2 regions of the Pseudarthrobacter sp. CC4 genome follow, and region 1 is predicted to be linked to the other one. Evidence: riboswitches for the same ligand, from Rfam matches in the RefSeq annotation. Region 1 holds a riboswitch; the other holds the start of a gene.

The links. Region 1 has a riboswitch for cyclic di-AMP ahead of PV768_RS21595 (NlpC/P60 family protein). Riboswitches for the same ligand answer to the same signal wherever they lie in the genome.
Region 2: another riboswitch for cyclic di-AMP. It lies ahead of PV768_RS16045 (NlpC/P60 family protein); the one in region 1 lies ahead of PV768_RS21595 (NlpC/P60 family protein).

Annotation. Positions count from the first base shown of each region.
Region 1 is NZ_JARCCZ010000055.1:1,404-4,603, forward strand. It holds gene PV768_RS21590 (transglutaminase TgpA family protein) at 1-1,042, shown strand, start outside; gene PV768_RS21595 (NlpC/P60 family protein) at 1,180-1,956, opposite strand; cyclic di-AMP (ydaO/yuaA leader) riboswitch at 1,960-2,157, opposite strand; gene PV768_RS21600 (alkaline phosphatase) at 2,704-3,200, shown strand, end outside.
Region 2 is NZ_JARCCZ010000023.1:38,841-42,040, forward strand. It holds gene PV768_RS16040 (heavy metal translocating P-type ATPase) at 1-656, shown strand, start outside; gene PV768_RS16045 (NlpC/P60 family protein) at 733-1,506, opposite strand; cyclic di-AMP (ydaO/yuaA leader) riboswitch at 1,511-1,706, opposite strand; gene PV768_RS16050 (heavy-metal-associated domain-containing protein) at 1,948-2,265, shown strand; gene PV768_RS16055 (hypothetical protein) at 2,529-3,005, shown strand; gene PV768_RS16060 (DUF305 domain-containing protein) at 3,150-3,200, shown strand, end outside.

The DNA of each region.
Region 1 (3,200 bases):
GGACCTGATCAACCCCTACAACAAAGCAATGGCCATCCAAAATTACCTGCGGGGTGGCGACTTCACCTACTCCCTGCAGGCACCCGTCGAAGGAAACTACGATGGCACCGGCCTTGAAGTCATTGGACGGTTCCTTGAAGTGAAAGCCGGCTACTGCGTCCACTTCGCCGGAACCATGGCTGTCATGGCACGGCTGGCCGGGATCCCGAGCCGCGTCGCCGTCGGTTACGCCCCAGGGGACCCAACCGGGAACACCGTTATGGTCGGCGGGGAAGAGCTGCCCGAATTCGCCGTTGATTCCAAGGACGCCCATGCCTGGCCAGAGCTGTACTTCCGCGGTGCCGGCTGGGTTAGATTCGAACCGACTCCTTCCCGCGGAGTCGTCCCCGGCTATGCGCAGCAACCGGCAACTCCTCAAGGGCTCGCGGTAGAGGACGACTTCAGATCCGAAGGCTTGCCCGTGCCGGACATCGGGATATCCCCGACTCCTGCCCCAGGACCTCCAGGCATCGGCACGCCGGGCACGTCCGCCCCTTCCGGTATGGATCGCAGCGTTTTCACGGGCGCGGTTTTGGCCCTGCTACTTCTGGCCTCCGCACCATTTCTGGTCCGCATCGTCAGATCCGGTGGACGAAAGCGCCGATTTCTCAGGTCAAGTCCGGGACAAGCAGCCAGCATCGCCTGGGCCGAGACGACCGAAAGCGCCGTTGATCATGGTTACCGTCCGAGCCCCGCAGAAACACCGCGGAATTTCACCAGCCGGCTGATGTATCAAGCCCGGTTCAACGGCCCGGCCATCGAATCACTGACCAGGCTCCGTCACGCCTACGAACTCCAGATCTACTCCGCTGCTGCAAACGCGAAACCCGGCCCCGGGCCCGGGGCTCCAACATGGGCCGACGTCCAGAAAGTTAAAAGGGCCTTACGAGATTCCAATACTCTTCCCGCACGTCTGGAAGCCAGGCTCCTGCCGAGATCGCTCCAGGAGGCCCAGTTGCACACCGACAAGAAGCAGCCGCGGCAGGCCGTACCCAAACTGTGACCGAGCGGCCGGTCTGGTCCTTGCGAACAGGCCGGTAGTTTAAAAACGGCGTTCAGAGGCCCATGCTGCTCAAGAAATACTGAAGGCCGGTGATTCGCCGCCCCCAAGGCACCGAATCGCCGGCCTTCAGAAATTTATTAGCCTGCCCGTACGAAGGTGACAGCACCCTTTGACGTCATCCACGTCAGCGGGTGAACAGCGGTTTCGTTCTTGCCGTTCAGGCCGGAGCTGAGAACCTGGCCGTTGCCGACGTAGATGCCTACGTGGCCGGGCTGCATGACCATGTCACCGGGCTGCGGATCGGAGACTACAGTGCCGTAGTTCATGAACTGCATCGGACCAAGGTCTCCGACAGGGATGCCGGCAGCATTAAGAGCGTTCTCGACCAGTCGTGTGCAGTCCTGGATCATGCCGATCTGGGCGTAGGCCGAGGAGACCATGGTGGCGTTGACTCCGCCTGCCGGGGCGGCTGCCGGCGCGGCAGCAGGGGCGGGGGTGACGGTGACTTGGGCCTTGGCCGGCGCCGCGGCGTTCGCGACGGCAGTCGCGGCGGGCACGGCCGCCTTGGGTGCCTGAACGGCGACAGGCGTTGGCGCTTCGATGACAGGAGCGGGCGTCGTCTTTACGACGGGGCGCTCGTAGGAAATCTGGACTGTCGAATCTGCGCTGAGCGGCGCCTGGACCTGGCTGGCAACCTCCAGGGTCGAGGCCGGCTCTGCCTCGCGCTGGGTCGGGGCATCTGCTGCCTGGGCTGCAACGCCACTGGTAAGAACGAGTCCGGAAGCTGCTGCAATGACGGCCGCCTGGCGGCCCACACCGCCGGCGTTGTCGGTGACGGACTTGGTCAGGACTGCAAGGGCGCTGGTGTGGACGGGGACCGCGCGGTGGCGGCCGTGAGCACGGCGAATGGACATGAAAGGGCCTCTCCCACTGCCTGCGGGGTTAGCTGTCGGATTCGGATGGGAGACACCCGGCCGCAGTTCCAGCACAAGGCAGGAGTCGCGGCTTCACCCCAAGGCCTGCCCGAAGCAGGCCACAATTGGTTTCCCCGTCTCTGCCGGACGAATGATGCGAACGGGTCCCGAGGCAGCGGCAGAGTTAGGCAATCTGCTCAGGAGTGCCGCATTCTGAGACCGGCACGCGTCTGACCCTACTCGAAAACCCACGACGTTGTCACATTTGCATAACGCAGAGCCGCAGATCCTCTTATTGGATGCATAAAGGACGGCACTAAGGACCGGGGATGAACAATTGCGCTGCCGCCTCCATGTACTGCCCTGTGCCCGTATTCCTGTCCGGTCGGCCACGTAGTCATCTCGGGAGTCTGAAACATGCTCTTAGAAAACAGAAGACGAAGACGAATTGCATTTTCCGTCGGGCACTTGCGAGGAGGCTCTTGTTTAAGGGCTGCCTCTGGAACAGACCCCGCTGGTGGGCCTCACCGCGTAGTAAGGCAGGGCCGGCCCAACCGGATTAAGGCTGAGTTGTCCTGAACTTACTCGATGTCCTGGAACACGAGCCGTATCCTTTCTGAATGGATCCAATTCCATTGCTTCGAGAAACCCATGCTGCGGCTGTGGTACCTCTAGGGCCAGCCCTACAAACACCGCCGCCCCTGAAGCCGACATACGCCCCCGCCGCTGAACAGGAAAGCACCGCCGATGACACAAGCTCCGGCCGCCGTCACGCCCGCCGACTCTGAACGGAAGATACGCAGGATCATTTGGGTCGTCCTGGGAGCAGCCGTGGCAACCGGGATGATCTGGTACGCGGTGTTTAACGCCACGAAGTCAGCACCTGCCACAGCCGAGAATGTTATCTACCTGCTTGGTGACGGCATGGGCCGAACCCAAGTCACGGCGGGCAGGGAGCGTTTCTACGGGGCCGAGGGCAGGCTGGTGATGGAAACCCTCCCTGTTCACGGCTCCGTCAGCACCTACGCTGTGCAGAAAAAGTCCGGCCAGCCGGGCCAGGCCGACTTTAATCCGGAACTGGTTACCGATTCCGCCGCCGCAGCCACGGCCTGGGCCTCCGGGATTAAAACCTATAACGCTGCCCTCGGGGTGGACGCCAAGGGGGCCTTGGTGCCGACGATCATGGAGTTGGCCAAGCAGGCCGGCTACCGCACCGGCAATGTCTCCACCGCCGAAGTTACCGA
Region 2 (3,200 bases), on a different contig from region 1:
GACCCATTGGTGGCGAGCAGATGCTGAAGGCGCTGGAGGATTCGGGTGCGACGGTGATCTGGGTGGGCGTCGACGGGAAAGCCGCCGGTTTGATCAGCCTCACCGACACGGTCAGGCCCGGCTCTGCCGCGGCAGTCGGCCGGTTGAAGGAGCTGGGGCTTCGTCCCATTCTTCTGACCGGTGACAACGCTTCGGCGGCATTGGCCGTGGCCGCCCAGGTCGGCATCCCGGCCGAGGATGTGCTCGCCGGGGTCCTGCCCGACGGAAAAGTTGAGGCCGTGCGCCGGTTGCAGGAGTCCGGCGCGACAGTGGCGATGGCAGGGGATGGCGTCAACGATGCCGCGGCCCTGGCCCAGGCTGACCTGGGCATCGCCATGGGCAGCGGCACGGATGTTGCCATCGCCGCGGCTGATCTGACGGTCATGGGAAGCGACCTGGGGCAGGTCGCGGAGGCCATTGAGCTGTCCCGCCGCACGCTGGCCACGATCAAGACCAACCTGTTCTGGGCGTTCTTCTACAACGCGGTGGGCATTCCGGTCGCCGCGCTGGGACTGCTGAACCCGATGATCGCCGGTGCCGCGATGGCGGCCAGCTCGGTCCTGGTGGTCAGCAACTCACTGCGGCTGCGCCGCTTCGGGCGGCCGCACAAGGTGTAGTCCCCTCCTGCGGCGTCGGATGCTGAAGGCCGGTGATGCACTGCCCCCAAGGCAGTGCATCACCGGCCTTCAGTGGCTATTTACCGGCGCGGACGAAAGTGACGGCACCCTTGGAGGTCATCCAGGTCAGCGGGTGGACGGCGGTTTCGTTCTTGCCGTTCAGGCCCGAGCTGAGGACCTGGCCGTTGCCGACGTAGATTCCGACGTGGCCGGGCTGCATGACCATGTCACCGGGCTGGGGATCGCTGACTACAGTCCCGTAGTTCATGAACTGCATGGGGCCGAGGTCTCCGACCGGGATACCCGCGGCGTTAAGGGCGTTTTCCACCAGCCGTGTGCAGTCCTGGATCATACCGATCTGGGCGTAGGCGGAAGAAACCATGATGGCGTTGATGCCACCAGCGGCCGGCGCGGCAACGGGAGCGGCAGCGGCAGGTGTGACGGTAATCTGAGCCTTCGCTGGTGCAGCCGCTGCGGTCAAGGCAGGTGCCGGGGACGCCTTGGGTACCTGGGGGGCGACTGGCTTGGGCGCCTCCACAACCGGAGCCGGGGTGGTCTCCACCACAGGACGCTCGTAGGAGATCTGGACCGTGGCGTCCGCGCTGAGCGGCACCTGAGCCTGGCTGGCGACTTCGAGCGTCGAGGCCGGCTCCGCGTCACGCTGGGCCGGGACCTCTGCTGCCTGGGCAGCTATGCCGCTGGTCAGGACAAGACCGGACGCGGCCGCGATAACCGCTGCCTGACGGCCCGCAACACCGGCGTTGTCGGCTACGGATTTGGACAGGACCGCTAGGGCGCTGGTCTGGACAGGGACCGCGCGGCGGCGGCCATGAGCTTTGCGAATGGGCATGAAAAAGGCCTCTCCCACTGCCTGCGAGGTTAGCTGTCGGATTCGGATGGGAGACACCCGGCCGCGCCGGCACGAAACGCGCCAGGCATGGCTTCACCCCAAGACCTGCCTGAAGCAGGCCAATGTTGGTTTCCCCGTCTCTGCCGGACGAAAGTTGCGAACGGATCCCGGGCAGCGGCAGAGTTAGGCAATCTGCTCGGGAGTGCCGCATTCGGAGAAACCGGCACGGCTTAGACCGTACTTCACAGCAGCACCGTTTGTCACATTTGAATAACGGGAGACATGGGGACACGGGCACACCCGCTTGCTCCCGATACCCCCATGGGGTATACTTTGACTGTTGTCAGTGAAGTGGTATGTCCCGGCCGGTGCCCTAGCGCCGACTCTCACAGCCGTTCAACCCCAGCGCCTTTAGTCCTTCGTCAAGGAACGGAAACTGACATGTGTGGAACTGAAAACCGTACCCAACTGCCGCTTGCATCCTCCCCGACAGGGTGCGGCTGCTGCTCGACCGAAGCCTCGTCTGCCCCCACCGCCTCTGCCGGCACCAGTTCCGTTGAATTCGCTGTGGACGGTCTAATCTGCGGGCATTGCGTGCAGACGGTTGAGAAGCTAGTCTCTGCTCTTGAGGGTGTGGAATCTGCCTTCGTTGACCTCGTCCCGGGCGGCCGTTCCCGCCTGCTGGTCGGAGGCGCACCTGACGCGGCAGCCGTGCAGGAGGCAGTCACCTCCGCCGGCTACACCCTGGCCGGCAACTGACATCTGTACTTTCGCTGAGTTTCCTCCCGGGCCGTTGTGCTTCCCGGAACGGGGATCAAGGCAGGGCGTGCCCGCTGGCACGCGGGCCGACCGGACTTTGCCGCTGAAACAAACGTCGACGACCACACCGATCACCAACGGCCCGTTAGGAACAGCGAAACCGAATAGCGCCCGGGCGCGTTGAACCACAAGGAAGTGACCGGCAGGAACACCTTGCCGGTACCCTTATGACGAAAGAGCCTGCACGGAAAGGAGGAAGAGTTGTGACTGCAGCACCCCATCGTCGCGTCACCGACTTCCTCCTGCAGGCAGGATTCCTGACTGTGGCCCTGGCCATCATTGCCGGCATTTTCGGCATGCACGTCATGACCGGCGCCCACCACATGCCCCCCGGCCCAAGCACGACAGCGGCAGGCACCGGGGCCGGGGCCGCCATGCAGCTGCAGACCATGCCAGCCAGCCATTCCCGTGCAGCGGGGACGCCAACAGGCGGGGTCGCCGGTGACCCGGCGGTCACTGGTTCCTCATCTTCCTGCGCCCCGGCCGGGTCCTGCCCGGAAATGTCCGCCGGTGACGCTGCCTGCGTCCTGGCACCGGGAAACACCACTCTCTCAGCCCCGGTGCCGGGAACAGCCCCTTACGCGCTGCCCGACTTCGGTGCCGCCGCAACAGCCAGCAGCACCTTTTCCTACGCACCGGGCAGCCCCTCCCCCGGTGACCTCTGTATCAGCCGGACGTAAACACTCCCCTGCGCCATGCCCTTGCACGCGCAGCCGTCCAGTCATCGGCGTGCATACAACAGGCCAAGCCCCGCACGGGTTTGCCAGTGCATGCCATCACACCAGCGCCCAGACGCCGCTGATACTTTTGAGGACCTGATTTTCATGACAAAGACACTGACGATCTCGGCTGCCGCCATCGCTGCTGCCATCGCC